DNA from 2 places in the Clostridioides sp. LIBA-7678 genome. Region 1 is predicted to be linked to the other one. Evidence: riboswitches for the same ligand, from Rfam matches in the RefSeq annotation. Region 1 holds a riboswitch; the other holds the start of a gene.
The links. A riboswitch is a leader RNA that binds a small molecule or an ion and turns the genes downstream of it on or off. The one in region 1 is predicted to bind thiamine pyrophosphate.

Region 1 (9,105 bases):
CCATTTTGAAAAAGGAATATGAGCTACTGCAAGTGCTCCCATCAATACCCCTGAAGTCGGAGTTATGAAGTTTGTAAGACCAACCCCAAATTGATAAGCAGTTACTATTACTTGAGCTGATATATTAACCAAATCACCAAGAGGAGCAAGTACAGGTACTGTAAGTGAAGCAAGACCTGAAGATGATGGAATTAAAAATGCCAATGCAGCTTCCAAGAAGAAAGATAAATATACAAATATAACTTTTGGAAGGCCACCTAAAAAAGCTGCTGCGGAATTTAATATAGTATCTATTATAAATCCATTTTGAGCAATTATTACGATTCCACGAGCTAATGCTATGGCAAGAGCGGCTGATGCTAAATCTTTGGCTCCATCTATAAAACTTTCTGAAATTTCAATTTGAGATAATCTACCAACTAAACCAGAAAGTACTCCTATGGCAGCAAAACACATTGATATCTCTGGAATATACCATCCTTGACTTAAGACACCCCAAATCATTATTGCCATACCTATTCCAAAGATAGCAAGAACAGATACTTCTTTAAAAGTAAATTCTTTTATTTCTGTTGAAGTTTGATTAAGTATTGATTTATTATTTTTATCTATTTCATATACTATTGAACTTTCAGGATTTTCTTTAACTTTCTTAGCATAATACATAACAAACGCTATACTTATTAATATATAAGCTATAAAAATAACTACTCTATATGCTACTCCTGAACCTGGAGCAAGTTGAGCTAGTGCCTGTGCAATACCAACCGAGAATGGGTTTATTGTCGAAGCTGCAGCTCCTGCTGCTGCTCCTATAAATACAATTGCTATGGCGGTTAGAGAATCATATCCTAAGGATGTCATAAGTGGAACAAATATCATATAAAATGGTAATGTCTCCTCTGCCATCCCAAATGTAGTACCTCCAAGACCAAATAAAATCATTGATATTGGAATTATAAGAAGTTCTTTTCCTTTAAATTTAGATATAACTGATGCTATTCCTGCTTCTATAGCTCCAGTTCTATTTACAATACCAAAGGCACCTCCAACTATTAATACAAAGCCTACAACCTCTGCTGAATCGATAAAACCTTCTATTGGTGCCTTAAAAACATCTGCAAACCCTTGAGGATTGCTTTCAACACTTTGATAAGTTCCTGGTACAACTACCATTCTGCCTTCTACATCTTCTCTACTAAATTCACCACTTGGTACTACCCAAGTCAATATTGCCATTAAGACTATTAGTAAAAATATTATTGTAAAAGTGTGTGGTATAATAAATCGTTTCTTTTTACTGTCAGTCATTATAATGTCCTCCATACTTTACTAAATTTTAAATCTTTTAGGATATTGTTTAATCTCTCTGACTAAAGTTTTCCCTTTTTACAATTTTTTATTAGCAAAGATACAAAATAAAAAAGTTATCTTTTAAATTTTAAAAGATAACTTTTTTATTTTTCTTTAAATTAAGGATTCCATATACTATTTTAATAATTCAATTTTTTCATTATAATCTGAGATTGTTTTTTTAATATCTTTAGATTTCATTATAGTTGACATTATGGCAAAATCATCACAGTATTTCAATGTTTCTTTGACATTGGATGGTAAAATTCCTCCTAGCGCAACTATCTTAATATCAGTAATCTTCTTAGCTTCTTTTAGAAGCTCAATTCCTTTTGGATGTAAACCTTCTTTACATTTAGTTTCATATATATGTGACAAGGTTATGTAATCTACTCTTATATTTTTATTTCTCATCAAATTTTCTAAATGTTCTACCTCCTCTATTTGATGTAAAGATAATCCCAGTATTTTATCTTTATTAAAACTGTAATTATTTTCAAGTAAATCCAAGAATACTTTAAAAGGAAGATGAATCCCTTGGCAATCTGTTTTTTCAAAAAATTCAATATTACTATTTACTATAAAGTTAACTTTAAGTTTATTAATACTTTCTTTCTGATTTATATTAATCTTCAAATTTTTATTCAGTATTTTCTCTTGAAAATCTATACAATTGATTTTGGTTTTTATTTTCATATATAATTTGTTTAATTCTTCATATTCTAAATCTTTTTCTCTTATTATAATGTTTTTTATACCACTCAATATAGACTCTTTAATAACTTCTAAATATCTTTCTTCATTACATAATAATTTTCTGTTTGTTATCAAATACATCTAAAATCTTTCCCAGTCTTTAAATACATGTTGATATCCAATTGAGTTTAACATCTTCTCTACATCTGCAACAGTGCTTTCATCATTTATCTTAAATTGAGCAGTATCATGCTCATCTTGAGAATGCCCCCCTACATCAGTAGAAACACCTGCACTCAATTTAGTTACTCCTAAAGGTATTATATGACTTCTCATTTCCAAGTTTTCTCTAGTTGATATATTTATTGCTGCATGTGGGTCAAACAATCTCATACATATCATAGCTTGAACCAAATCAGTATCACTTATATCTACTAATTCTTCAAAACAACCTTTAAAAGGTCTCATTCTTGGTGTTGAATATGAAAGCTCAATATGAGGATATTTTGTTTTTAAATATTTCCCATGCAATATTGTAAAAAAGGTTTCTTTTCTAAAATCATTCAACCCTAAAAGTGCTCCTATCGATAAAGTCCTCATGCCTGCTTTTGCCCCTCTTTCAGGAGCATCTAACCTAAATTTATAATTTGCTTTTGGGCCTTTTATATGCACTTTTTTGTATATTTCCTCGTCATAAGTTTCCTGATATACTGTTAGACCTTCAACGCCTTTATCTACAATATACTTATACTCTTCTACTTCCATTGGATAGACTTCTATACCTATAGATGGAAATTTTTCTCTTAATATTTCTATAGCCTCACCTATATATTCCACACTTGAATGAAAACTACTCTCTCCAGTCAAAACAAGTAAATGTTTAAAACCTTCTTTTGAAATTACATTTCCCTCTTCTCTAATTTCATCCATAGTTAATTTTTTTCTTTTTATTCCACTTTTTATATTATAACCACAGTAAACACATTGATTTACACAATAATTTGCTATATACATTGGTGTATATAAACATACTGTTTTTCCAAAATATTGAACACTTAATTTATGTGCTTTCTGAGCCATGGCTTCTAAATATTTTACAGCAGTTTTAGAAAGCAAATTTAATATATCAAAATCTTCAAGCTTGTCCTTTGATAAACTTCTTAAAACATCATTATCAGTAACATTATTTAAATATCCATCAAAATCAAAATCTCTATATTTTTCTATTACATCATAAAAACTCATCACCAATCACCACTTTCTATAAATTGCCTAAAAAACCTGTTAAAGGAGAAGATGCGTTTGCAAATTCTGATACACTTCCTGTTTTTGCGAGATATGCTTCTCTTCCACCCTCTACAGCTAGTCTAAATGCTCTTGCCATTTGTACAGGATTTCCTGCTGAAGCTATCGCAGTGTTAACGAGTACAGCATCAGCTCCCATTTCCATAGCTTCCATAGCTTGAGATGGTTTGCCAATACCCGCATCCACTATTATTGGTATATCTAATTCATCTATCATTATTCTTATCATTTCTTTCATTTGAAGCCCTCTATTTGAACCAATTGGAGCCCCGAGAGGCATAACTGCTGCTGCATTAGCTTCTATAAGTCTTCTTCCAGCATAAAGGTCTGGTGTCATATATGGAAGAACTATAAATCCTTCATCAGCAAGTATTCTTGTAGCTTTTATAGTTTCTTCATTATCAGGAAGTAAATATCTAGTATCTGATATCACTTCTATTTTTATAAAATCTCCACATCCCATTTTTCTGGATATTCTAGCTATTCTTACTGCTTCTTCTGCATTAGTAGCTCCTGATGTATTTGGAAGTATTGTCATTTCTTTCGGAATATATGTTAATATATTCTCTTGTTTATTATCTAAATCCACTCTTCTAAGTGCCATTGTTATTATCTCACTGCCACTTTCTTTTATTACCTCAGGCAATATATTATTTGAACCATATTTACCTGTTCCAACCAACAATCTACTATTGAATTCATGTCCACCAAGTACCAATTTATCCATATTATTTCCCTCCATGTACAACTTTTTTAATATTCAATCTTTTTAGAATTTAATTTTAGTATTTACATATTTATAAGTATTTGTGTTACCAAGTTTGCCATGTGATTTGCACAGATAGCAACCCTTGGAGCCATAAGACCTTCACCAAATTTAGCTTCATTTACAAAATCACCACATATATAAAACTTGTCTTTTATCTTCTTAGTAGTTATTATATTTGAATCATAATAACCTGCCATACCTGATGATGCTATTAGATATTTATCTTTTAAATTTATTAACACATAGTTACAAACCTGTGCCTTACATGATGCATCATCAAAAGCTTCAATTATCAAATCTGAATCTTTAATAGTATCCATATTATGTTTATTTAAAAAAATATCTTGTTTCTTTAGCTTTATAAACGGATTTATTTTTTTTATATTTTCTATCATAGCATCAGTTTTTAATTTTCCAATATCATCTATAAAATACTGCTGTCTATTTAGATTAGAAGGTTCTACAACATCATAGTCTATAAGTAAAAGTTCTCCTACTCCAATTCTGGCTAAAGAGATAGCTATATTGGACCCAAGTCCCCCTAACCCCAATATAGCAACCTTCCCTTTTTTTAACTTATTATGTATATTTGGAGTATGTCTCGCAATCAATAAGTTTTCTAATTCATCAAATGATGGCTTGACTCCCTTTTGTATAAGTGTTAATTTATCGTTCTCACAAAGAGGAATATCTGTTTTAATTGGATATCCATTTAATACTAATACATCACATTTACAATTATAATCATCTCTAACTTTGTAGGCAGTCGTATTTTCTTCAACATCTGTTAATAATTCATTTACAAATATCTTTATTTTAACCACCTCCAACAAAACTAATAAGCTCTATAATATCTTCGTCTTTCAATATATATGTACTGTAGTTGGATTCTTCAATTATTTCTAGATTTACTTCAACTACAACTCTATCACTATTTAAGTTATATTTATTTAATAAATCTATTATAGTCAAATCTTTTTTAAATTCAACATCCTTCCCATTAACCTTCACCAAATCACCTCCTCTTTTTAAATCTATTTTATTCTAATCACAAATTATATTAAATTAAGTTCCTCATTATTTAGTATTTTCTTAACTGTTCTCATTGAACACATTTTTCCACACATAGTACAGCTATCTTCATGAGTAGGAGTTGATTCATCTCTATATCTCTTAGCTTTTTCAGGGTCTATTGCAAGTCTAAACATTTCACACCAATCTAAATCAGCTCTGGCTTTACTCATCTTATTATCCCATTCACGAGCACCTTTAACGTTTTTAGCTATATCTCCTGCATGAGCAGCTATTTTTGCAGCTATTATACCTTCTTTCATGTCATCTAAATTAGGTAATCTTAAGTGTTCTGCTGGAGTTACATAACATAAAAAGTCTACTCCTTTAGCACATGCCAAAGCTCCTCCTATTGCACTTGTTATATGGTCATAACCTGGTGCTATATCTGTAACTAATGGCCCAAGAACATAAAAAGGTGCTCCATGACACAATCTTTTTTCTAATACTACATTTGCTTCTATCTCATCAATAGCCATATGTCCAGGTCCTTCTATCATTACTTGTACATTTCTCTCCCACGCTCTTTTAGTAAGCTCACCTAATACTACTAGTTCCTGAATTTGAACTCCATCAGTAGAATCTTTTATACAGCCAGGTCTACAAGCATCTCCTAAACTCAATGTAACATCGTATTCCTCACATATATCCAATATTTTATCAAAATTAGTATAAATAGGATTTTCCTTATTATTCAATTCCATCCATGCAAATAACAGAGAACCTCCACGAGATACTATATGAGTTAATCTTTCATGATTTTTTATCTTTTGGCAAACATTCCTTGTAAGACCTGCATGTATAGTGATAAAGTCAACTCCATCAATAGCATGTTGTCTTATTACATTCAAAAACTCTTCTTCTGTTATATCTTTTAATTCTTTTTCTAAATATCCCACTGCATCGTACATAGGTACTGAACCTATCATTGCAGGTGAAATTTCAACCACTTTTTCTCTAAATTCTCTAGTTTTACCATAGTTACTCAAATCCATTATAGCTTCAGCTTTCATGTCTATTGCTACTCTAACTTTTTCAAGTTCTTTTTCTATATCCTTACAATCTCTTGAAATTCCTAGATTTACATTTATCTTTGTTCTTAAATTTTTACCTACACCTTCTGCACTTAAAGATTTATGATTTTTATTAGCAGGTATAACAACTTGTCCATTTGCTATTAATTCTCTTAGTTCATTCACATCTACTTGCTCTTTTTGAGAAACGATTTCCATTTCTTTAGTTATTATGCCTTTTCTAGCAGCATCCATTTGTGTTGTATAATTCATATTACAATCCTCCAAGATTAAAGTTATAGTTTTTGAAAATAAAAAAAGTGCTTTTCCTTGTTTGGAAAGCACTCTTATAATCATATATACACTTAGACAAATTTTCCCTAACATTAAATAATTTGTCTATTTATGTAACAAAATTATATTAAAAGCTTCCCTTCGCAAGCATTATCTTGATCAGGTTATTAGGGTTTGTAAGTTACGGCTTTATCTCTCAGCTAGCCAATTCTAGCGCCCCTAGCTCTAATTTTTCATTATTTTTACAAATTCAGTATAACACAGCAAAATTATTAGTTCAACACAATAATACAAATTTTATTTTTGGAGATATTAAAAATTACTCTGACATAATATCATTTTTTAAATTTTTAAGATAAGAATCAAGCATCACAGCTCTTATGTTTTCATACTTTATTGAATCTGGAAGTTTTCTTTTTATGTTATTTAAATTATCATATCCTACTTTTTCACAAACTTCTAAAATCATTTGCTTTTCATCTTCATTATAGAAATTTTCTAATTCTAAATCAAACGATATACTATGTCCATCCTTTACATAGTCATGGGCATATCCAATAATAGTCGATAATGAAATCTCTAGTTCTTGGCTAATACTTTGTATATCCTTGCCTTGATTTAATAAATCTAATGCTATTTCATTATTTTTTCTACTTTCTCCATCTAGTATTAACTTCCTTTTACCCTTTTTTTTCCAAGTAACATTAATATCATTTTCTCTTACATATTGTTTGACTTCATCCAAAATACTAGCTCCATACTTTTTAATTTTTACTCCACCTATACCTGAAATGTCCTTCAGTTGCTCTTCATCAATTGGATATCTTCCACTTATTTCTTTCAGTGTCTTATTGGATAAAATCATATATGGGAGTACTTTTTCTTTTATTGCATATTCACCTCTAATACTTAATAGTTTTTCATATAGAGCTTTATCTGAATTAACTTCAAAGAACTCACTATTAACATTATCTAAATCGACATTTTTTTCTTCACTTTTTTTGTTTATGTTGTTTTTTTCGACATATTCTTTAATTATTGTTTCAAAATCTCTACCATATTTTTGATACTTAATTTCCCCTACTCCAGATATATCTAACATCTCTTCTTTATTAATTGGATAACTGCTAGACATAGCTCTAAGTGTCCCATCACCAAATACCATATATGGAGCTATTCTTTCTTCACTTGCTATTGAATGTCTAAGCTCTCTTAAAGCACTATATAACTCATCTTCTACTTCTAATGATTTTGTCATCACGATTTCTTTAAATTCAACTTTCACTTGACCTTTTAAAACTTTCATAGACATATCATTCAATCTTATGGTTGGAAAACTTCCTCTATTTCCATTACCTAAAGTCTCAACTAAATCCAAGAATCCATGGGAAACCAATGTATTTATAAAGTTCTTTAAATCTTCACTTGAATAGTCTCTCATAATATTATATGTAGATAAAGTATTCAATTCAAGTTGTAAAATCTTTTTATTCTTAGACCCTCTAAGTACATCTACAATGGTAGTAACACCATAACTTCTTTTCATTCTAGCTACACATGAAATAACTTTTTGAGCATCTATAGTTTTATCTACTATTTCACCTTCTACTAAACAGTTACTACAATTATTACAATCTTCTATATAATTTTCTCCAAAGTAATTTAGTATTGTCCTTCTATAACATGAATTACTGTAAGCCAAGTCAATCATATATTGAAGCTTTTTGTGTTGAAACAACTTCCTTTCAGGATTCTCAACTCCAATATCGATTAAATATTTTTGTATATGTACATCTCCTGGAGAAAACAAAAGCACACATTCACTTTTCTCTCCATCTCTACCAGCTCTACCTATTTCTTGATAGTAATTTTCTATACTTTGAGGCATGTTGTAGTGTATAACCCATCTTATATTAGGTTTATCAATACCCATTCCAAATGCATTTGTTGCTACCATTATATCCACATCATCATTTATAAAATCTTCTTGATTTTTACTTCTTTCATTTTTAGATAAACCTGCATGATATTTTGATACAGATATATTTCTCTTAGATAATCCATTATGTATGTTTTCAACTTCCTTTCTAGTTGCAGCATATATAATTCCAGACTCATTTTTATGATTTTTAATATAATCTAAAATATATTTATTTTTACTAGATGATTTTACTATGTTTATTGATAAGTTTTCTCTATCAAAACCGGTTATATAACAGTCTGGATTTTCTAGACATAATAAATTTATTATATCAGCTCGTACCTCTTCTGAAGCGGTTGCTGTAAAGGCTGTAATTATAGGTCTTTTAGGTAAATTCTTTATAAAATCAGAAATCCGTCTATAACTCAATCTAAAATCATGCCCCCATTGAGACACACAATGTGCTTCATCTATTGCAATTTGACTTATGTTGTTATTATTTATTAGTTCAATAAACTCATGTGCATCTAATCTCTCTGGAGCAATATAGAGTATTTTATAATTATTTTTTCTAATATTATTTAATATCTCATTAAATTCTTTATTGCTCAGTGAACTATTTATGAAAGCAGCATTAATCCCCATAGTCTTTAAAGCATCTACTTGGTCTTTCATAAGAGATA
Region 2 (9,105 bases), 260 kb from region 1:
CACAATAAAATAGTAAAAAATAAATGTGGAATATATCTTCATACTTTAAAAAAAGCATTCTAAATTTATTATTTATAATCAAATATTATCTGAAAAAATGGTATTTTTATACCTTATATTTGTCATGCATAATTTTACTTAGAAAATAAACTATATATAAAATAATTAAAAATATACCTATTAAGATAAGTAAAAAGAGCTCTCACAGAACAAATTTAATTTGCCCATGCGACAGCCCCAGCTTACTAAATATTATTTTTTACATTTCTTATTAGAATAATAGATATTGAAAAACACACTAGTGAGTATAACGATTATAAATATCACAGCAAATGGAAGCATTTCTTTTTCACCCATTTGTCCACTCTCTACTCTATAACCAAGAAATGCCATAATAAACAACATTATAGATACAATAAAAATAACAATGCTAGAACTTCTACATAATTTTTTTTTATCATATCTAGCTTTCTCTTTATCACTCATAGTATTATACCCTGCTAATAGCATACTTGCTTTTCCATTAAATAACAATATACTTAAAATGAAAAGGGCAATTGCGGATATAACAATAAATCCTACTGCAAACATTATAAGCACCTCCATATACTTTGATTTACAGTTTACTAACCTGTTATATTTTACCATAAAGATACATTAAAATCATTTATTTCATATCTTAACCTTATTAGATATATTATTATGCTATAATTTATCTATAGTATGATAATAACACTTAGTATTTACCTTGAAATTGTATTGGTAATTATGTAATAATAACTGAATAATAATTAAATAAAAAAATTATAAAACATAATTTCTTATATTTTTTAGAATTATTACATTTAAAATTTTGAATGTTCACTTACAAGTATTATTCTGATAAGAAGTTTAAAAAGTTTTCTAGTATTTTTGCTGTCATACCCCATATTACATAATCTTTATATTTATAGAATAGAATAGGGTAACTTCCACTTTCAAACTTGTAATCTTTTTGGTTTGGAATTGATCCATAGGGTAGATTTTCATCAGGAAAAACTTTTACAGTATTATTATAAGTATTTGGAGGATTTTCTAAAAGATATTTTATAGGCACCAAAAAAGTATGGTCAACTTCATCTTTATTTATATTTAAATTGTTAATGTTTTTTATATATCCTAAATAAGGATGTATTATAAATTTTACAGGTGTTATAAGTAGGTCTAGACTAGATATGATTTCTATATTGTCACTAAAAGTGCCTAGTTCTTCACAAGTTTCTCTGATAGCAGCATTATATGGAGTTTCATTGGATTCTATTTTGCCACCAGGAAAAGAAATCTCATTAGGTTGATGCTTTAAATTCTTTGAGCGAACTTCAAATAATATATGATGTATGTTATTTATTTCTACTATTGGAATTAAAACAGATGCTCTTTTCATATTTTTATATCCATTTATATATGGTTTGTAATCTTTGAACTTATTTTTAATATCGTTTATCATTTTTTCCTCCTAAAATAATATTATTAAAAATTATATAATTGAGTTTTGACAATAATATATAATTATGATTTATCTAATTTAAGATATAGTAACTATCTATATTATTATATAATATAATGATAAATATATATTAACAAATAATAAAAAAATTAATTTGTATATAAATTAGTTTGTTATTAAATTAGTATTAATTAGAATTAAAAAGTTCAAAATTTTACTTAGATGTATTCTATAATTCAATTTCTATGTTTGTTGAGAATGCAATTATAGCTTTTCCAATTATTTTTACTTCAACGGGCTTATTATCTGAAATAATTACTTTTACTAACATCTTTCCTTTGCGTTTTATTGCTTCTCCTTGAACTGCTTCAAATATAAACTGTGTGTTAGGTGTAGGTATTACTTTATAATGTACAATATACGCACCTAAAGGCCCATTAGCATTTCCTGTAACAGGGTCTTCTGAAATACCAATTGCAGGAGCAAACATCCTTCCATGAACCTGTAGCATTTCTTTATTATTTAATGTAAAAATATAATATCCATTACATTTTATTTCTTGACTTATTTTCGATAATTCATATAAATTTGGAGATAAATTATTTAATGTTGATAATCTCTTTATTCCAATCATAACCTTTGAATGTCCTGTAGATGCTATGGCAATAGGACAATCTGTATGAATATCTTCCTTTAAAATACCAAATGCATTAAGTAATCTTTCTTGATATGTTTGTTTTAATGGTGGAGATACTTCAATTTTTCCTTGTGTCATAATTATTTCATAATCATTATCTTTTTTTATAATATCAACTGGCAATATTCCAGCACCAGTTTTTTGAAATACTGTTGTGCTATTGAGTTGGTTTTCTACTGCTCTAGCATAATGGGCAGCAATAGTAGCATGACCACATATAGGAACCTCATTAGTTGGTGTAAAAAATCTGATATGTACATCATAATTTTCTTGATGATTTTTAATAAATTTATTGAAAATAAAAGCAGTTTCTGAATTATTTAATTCTCTTGCTATTTTTTGCATTTGTGATTCAGATAAGCCATCAGCATTTGTAATTACACTAGCTGGATTACCTGTAAATTTTTCTTTTGTAAATGAGTCAACTTGATAAAGACGAAATGTTTTATTCATATTATATAATCCTTTCTAAATATTAGAGTAGTTTGTGTACATAGAAAACTTTAGATAAGTTATTACTTATTATTATCTATTTAAATAAAATTAATAAAACAGTATATGTCTATATTAAAATTTAAACATATACATCTAAAAAAGTAGTATTATGTAAGGCTCTATGCTACAATCAAGATTATATTACGAATTAGTATGCTAAACAAGAATGCACTTTTTAGTTAGATACTTACTATTTTGAAAGAGAGGATTGGGATGGATATAGATAATAATTTTGAAGAATTTCCAAATATTGAAGAAAGACAAAAAGATTTTAATTGTTCAATTGGTTTTACCATGACTGTGATAGGAAGTAAATGGAGGGCAATTATTTTATGGCATATTTTAAAACAAGAGCCAATACGTTACAGTCAATTAAAAAAAGAAGTTGTTCATATAAGTCATAAGATACTGTCACAAGAATTAAAGTATCTTGAAAGAGATGGACTTATTAAGAGGATTTCTTATCCGACTATTCCTCCAAAAGTTGAATATTTGTCTACTAAACGTGGTAAATCATTGGAATCGATATTATTAGAATTATGTAATTGGGGTAAACAGTATATGAGATAAACTCAACTGTTTACTTCATGAAAAATAGATAATGAAGCTTATTTTAATTAGTTCTTTAATGTATTATAAAACGTAGATAAAACTAAAAAGGGTTTTCTAGAAAATAAAATTTCTTTAATTATATCTGCTTACCAATACCATCACTTGATGCAAACAAGATTCTACCACGTTCTCTCCATATTCTAGTATAAAGTCATTTAATTGTGTATCTATAAAATTGCAGTAATCGTATGAACTGCATATATATGCAGTTAGTATATGCGTACATCTATCCATTTTATCTATAAACATATATCATTTATCCCCCTAAAAAACTTTCATAAAAACAAAAAGAAAATATCTTTTTGGCAACTGGCTGACATAACTCGTTTCATAAGTCTTAGTCCCTATAGCTTTGCGTCACTAAATTTCTCTAGTTTTGCCTATTTAGTTTTATTCTACAATTACAATCATATAGGAAAACGTTTGATTTTTCAAGGTACATATTAAAAAATTTAAAAATTAAAAAAAATAATTTATTTTTCAAAAATAAATTAGGTAAAATAATTACATTATATAGTTTATATATACAAATCAGAATAAGAGGTTTTTATTATTAACCTAAATTGAACTAATTTGAGGCAGTAGAATAAAGCTAAATAAAGTCAAATGGTTAATAAAATAAAGAAAAATCATTATAATAGTATATTTTTATAAATAAGCTTTAAAATTTAATCAAACTCTAATAAATTATGATGAGTAGGTATTATGGCAATATACTTTTTTAAAAATACTAAAAAATACTATTTTGGTATTATATATTTTAAAATAGATAAAATATATAATATGAATAAAAAATTTGTTAAAATATGATAAGTGTAGTATAATCAAGTAGAAAAGATATAATATATTTCGGGGAGCTAATGTGCTGAGAGGAGATTTTATCTCGACCCTTTGAACCTGTTTGGATAATGCCAGTGTAGGGAGACCAGTAAAGATGAAAATAAGTCTTATCCTATTGTGGATAAGACTTTTATTTTATTTAAATATATTATCTTTTAGAAGTAAAATTTTTAATAAAAAGCAAAATATACCTAGTAGGTATTAATTATTTTTAAAGGAGTGATTTAAATGGTAATCGCAGACATAGCAGTAATGCCACTAAGACCTTACAAAGGTGAAGAAGAAATGTATAAAGTAGTAGATGCTTGTATTGCTGAAATTGAAAAAAGTGGTCTTAAATGTGAAATAGGTGCAATGAGTACGACTGTTGAAGGTGATTTTGATGAAGTTTTTGAATTATTGAAGAAAGTACATAAAATCCCTTTTAACCTTGGATGTGAAAGAGTTATAACAGTAGCTAGAGTAGATGAAAAAGCTGGGGGTTTGACTATAGATGAAAAACTTAGAAATCATAGATAAAGTTAAAGATAGTATATATCCAATAGCAACATTTTTGTTTATACTTATTCTTTGGCAATCTGTGGTAGAAGTTTTAAAAGTCCCACAGTATATACTACCCACGCCAGTAGATATACTTAATGTATTTTTTAAAGACTCTCAAAATTTATCCATGCATGCTGTAGTTACTATAGGAGAAGCAATACTTGGTTTTATAGTTGCAATCATAATATCATTAATAATTGGTGTATTGATGGATTTTGTGTCGATAATAAAAAAGTGTCTTTATCCTATTATGTTGGTCACTCAAATGATACCTACAATAATTATAGCTCCACTTTTTATGATATGGTTTGGCTTTGGGACAATGCCAAAAATATTGATGGTAACGCTTACTTGTTTTTTTCCTATATTAATAAGTTTTGTAGATGGAATCGAGAATATTGATAAAGATTATTTAAATTTATTTAAGACTATGAATTCAAATAAAATTAATACATTTATTCATCTTAAATTTCCTATGGCAATGGATAAATTTTTTTCTGGGCTTAAAATATCTGCGACTTATGCTGTAATGGCAGCGACTGTTGCAGAGTGGTTAGGTGGAACCAAAGGTCTTGGTGTTTATATGCTAAGGTCAAAAAGTGCATATGCTCTTGATAAAGTATTTGCATCTACTATATTGGTAGTTATATTTAGTTTAATATTTGTAGGAGTTGTACAAGTAGTAAAAAAAATTGTTATAAGACATAGATTAGCAGATTAATTGTATTTGAGGGAGGAAATTATGAATTTCAAAAAATTAGGAATATTAGGTTTAGTAAGTGTTTTTACATTAGCGACAATAACTGGATGTTCTTCAAATAATGATAAGGATAAAAATAGTACTAAAGATGATTCTTCTAAAAAAGTGACTATGGTGCTTGATTGGACACCAAATACAAATCATACTGGATTATTTGTAGCACTTGATAAAGGTTATTATAAAGAAGAAGGTCTAGATGTTGAAATAGTGCAACCACCCGAAAGTGGAGCTGAGACTTTAGTTGCAACAGGCAAAGCGGACTTTGGTATAAGTTATCAAGAACAAGTTACCTATGCAAAGACTAGTGAAGACCCACTTCCAATAAAAGCTGTAGCAGCTGTTATACAACATAATACTTCTGGGTTTGCATCACCAAAAGAAAAAAATATAACCACAGCTAAGGATTTTGAGGGAAAAACTTATGGCGGTTGGGGTTCTCCATCAGAAGAAGCTGTTTTTAAAGCAGTTATGAAGAAAAATGGAGCCGACTTTAACAAATTAAAAATAGTTAATACTGGTCAAGATGATTTCTTTGCAGCTATGAAAACTGTAGATTTTGCATGGATATTTGAAGGTTGGGATGCAGTTAAGGCAAGTTTAATTGACTATGATTTGAACTTTATACCAGTAAAAGATTTAGATGAAAGATTAGATTATTATACACCACTTATAATTTCTAATGAAACTGTACTAAAAGATAATCCAGAACTAGCTAAGAAATTCTTAAAGGCTACAACAAAAGGTTACAAATATGCAATTAAAAATCCAGAAGATGCAGCAAAAATATTAGTAAAACATGCACCTGAGGTAGATGAAAAATTAGCATTAAAGAGTCAAGAATATCTAGCAAGTAAATATAAAGACGATGCACCTAGATGGGGAGAAATGAAAGATAGTGTATGGAATAACTACACATCATTCTTAAAAGAATATAAATTAATAGATAAGGATATGAAGGCAAGTGATGCTTACACAAATGAATTCTTACCACAATAAAAAAATAAAAGTATCTATAGAAAATGTATCAAAAACATATAAAGAAGTTGAAGTTTTAAAAGATATAAGTATTGATGTATATGAAGGCGAATTTGTTTCTATATTAGGACCAAGTGGATGTGGTAAAAGTACTATCTTTAATATTATAACTAAACTTACAGATTATAATAGTGGTAAAGTAGATATAAATGGAAAATACAGTTACATGTACCAAAAAGACTTACTTTTACCATATAAAACTATAATAGATAATGTGTCACTACCACTGGTCTTAAAAAAAGAAAAAAAGAGTAAAGCAAGGGAAATGGTAAAACATTATTTTGAGGTTTTTGGTTTAAATGGATATGAAAATAAATATCCATCTGAACTTTCTGGAGGAATGAGACAGAGAGCAAATTTCCTGAGAACCTTTGTAAATTCTAATGACATAATGCTTTTAGATGAGCCTTTTGGAGCACTCGACTCGTTGACTAAGACATCTATGCAAAAATGGCTTTTAGATGTTAAGAAAAAGGTAAATTCAACAATACTTCTTATAACCCATGATATTGATGAAGCTATAATGCTGTCAAATAGAATTTATGTCATTTCAAAAAAGCCATCAATAATAAAAAAAGAATTTATTATTGATAGTAAAAAACTGAATGAAGATAACCTTGAAAATGTCATTAAACTTAAGAAAGAAATAATATCTTTGTTGTAAAAATTATATATATGCTTTATTCAAAGAGTACTAAACCTAGCAATCCAAAATGTAATTATACATTTTGGATTGTTTTTTAGTTATACGTCAAAATTTTATATATTATGTTAATAATAATCATCTACTATGATATAATATTTAATTAGAAAAGAAGGAGGTTTGATAATGCAAATAGATATGAATAAATTGACTCCTATGATGAAGCAGTACCTTGAAGTAAAAAACCGATATAAAGATTGTATACTGTTTTTTAGATTGGGAGATTTTTATGAAATGTTTTTTGAAGATGCATTAGTAGCTTCAAAAGCTCTTGAAATAGCATTAACAGGAAAAGCTTGTGGTTTAGAAGAACGTGCTCCTATGTGTGGTGTGCCTTTCCACTCAGCCAATTCATATATATCAAAATTAGTTGAAAATGGATATAAAGTAGCAATAGGTGAACAAATGGAAGACCCATCTACTGCAAAAGGAATTGTTAGAAGAGAGGTTATAAGAGTCATCACTCCTGGAACTGTTTTAGATGGAAATTTACTTGAAAATAAAAAAAATAATTATTTGTTGTCTTTATATAAGGATGGTTCTAATATAGGGCTAACTTATGTTGATATAAGTACTGGAGAAACTAATGCAACTTGTTTAAATGAAGATAAAGTAATTGAAGAGATTGCAAAAATCCATCCTACAGAAATAATTATAAATGATTTAGACTTTATAGAAAAGCTTAGAGATATAGCTACTGTAAGTAATATATACATAAATGAAAGTTTTAGCGATAACTATTTGGATATAAACATATTAAGAGAATATTTTCCAGAGGTTTATCTACAAAAACTAAAGTTTGATGATAAAGGTCTTATAAAGTCAAGCTTATCAATTCTTCTGAATTATATATATAATACTCAAAAACAAATAACATCTAATATAAATAATATAAATATATACAATTCATCAGAATACATGGTTTTAGATATGTTTACTAGAACTAACTTAGAGCTTACTCAAACTATAAGAGGCAATAAGAAGAAAGGTTCATTATTGCATGTTCTTGATAAAACTTCTACAGCAATGGGAGGTAGACTTTTAAGAAAATATGTTGAAGAACCTTTGATAAATAAATCTAAAATTGAAAATAGATTAGATGTAATAGAAGAGATAAAAGATGATTTTATATTAAGAGAAGATTTAAATGATATACTTAAAAATATATACGATATAGAAAGAATATGTGGAAAGATAGCATTTGAAAGGGTTACACCAAAAGAATTAGTTCACTTAAAAAATTCAATAGAAAAATTACCAAATTTAAAAGACACAATAGATTTATCAAATGCAACAATATTAAAAGAGTATGTTTCAGAAATGGATAAATTGGATGATATATACAATTTAATAGATGAAGCTATTTTAGAAGAACCTACAATAACTATAAAAGATGGAAATATAATTAAGTCTGATTTTAGTGATGAGCTTAAAGAATTAAGAGATATTTCTAAAAATGGAGCTTTTCTTGTAAAAGAAATAGAAAATAGAGAAAGAGAAAAGACAGGAGTTAAATCATTAAAAATAGGTTTTAATAAAGTTTTTGGTTACTATATAGAAATAACAAAAGCCAACTTTAAACAGGCAAAACTAGATGAGACATATATAAGAAAGCAGACACTTAGTAATGCAGAAAGATATATAACTCCAGAATTAAAGGAAATAGAAGAAAAGATATTACATGCTGAAGAAAAAATTAAGTCTCTAGAATACGAGATATTTGTAGGTATAAGAGATACTATATACAAAAATATAGATAGAATACAAAAAGTAGCTAAAACTATAGCTAATATAGATGTTTTTGTATCTCTAGCAACAGTTGCACACATAAATAATTATGTAAAGCCAGCAATAAATGAAAATAATAAACTTGATATAAGAAATGGTAGGCATCCAGTTGTTGAAAATATAGTAGGTGAGGAAAATTTCGTTCC

Region 2: it holds a riboswitch for thiamine pyrophosphate, as region 1 does, so the genes downstream of both, ACTG46_RS10485 (MTH1187 family thiamine-binding protein) here and thiC (phosphomethylpyrimidine synthase ThiC) in region 1, are expected to answer to the same signal.

The regions. Positions count from the first base shown of each region.
Region 1 covers NZ_CP196987.1:1,907,351-1,916,455, reverse strand. The annotation lists gene ACTG46_RS09280 (YfcC family protein) at 1-1,311, opposite strand, end outside; gene ACTG46_RS09275 (thiamine phosphate synthase) at 1,489-2,190, opposite strand; gene thiH (2-iminoacetate synthase ThiH) at 2,191-3,294, opposite strand; gene ACTG46_RS09265 (thiazole synthase) at 3,311-4,081, opposite strand; gene thiF (sulfur carrier protein ThiS adenylyltransferase ThiF) at 4,144-4,947, opposite strand; gene thiS (sulfur carrier protein ThiS) at 4,940-5,134, opposite strand; gene thiC (phosphomethylpyrimidine synthase ThiC) at 5,179-6,480, opposite strand; TPP riboswitch at 6,621-6,732, opposite strand; gene recQ (DNA helicase RecQ) at 6,821-9,105, opposite strand, start outside.
Region 2 covers NZ_CP196987.1:2,166,411-2,175,515, reverse strand. The annotation lists gene ACTG46_RS10515 (IS1182 family transposase) at 1-63, shown strand, start outside; gene ACTG46_RS10510 (DUF3784 domain-containing protein) at 253-591, opposite strand; gene ACTG46_RS10505 (NUDIX hydrolase) at 875-1,486, opposite strand; gene ACTG46_RS10500 (PhzF family isomerase) at 1,716-2,636, opposite strand; gene ACTG46_RS10495 (winged helix-turn-helix transcriptional regulator) at 2,892-3,248, shown strand; gene ACTG46_RS10490 (hypothetical protein) at 3,363-3,539, opposite strand; cyclic di-GMP riboswitch class I at 3,592-3,681, opposite strand; TPP riboswitch at 4,131-4,230, shown strand; gene ACTG46_RS10485 (MTH1187 family thiamine-binding protein) at 4,359-4,649, shown strand; gene ACTG46_RS10480 (ABC transporter permease) at 4,624-5,394, shown strand; gene ACTG46_RS10475 (ABC transporter substrate-binding protein) at 5,416-6,429, shown strand; gene ACTG46_RS10470 (ABC transporter ATP-binding protein) at 6,398-7,132, shown strand; gene mutS (DNA mismatch repair protein MutS) at 7,298-9,105, shown strand, end outside.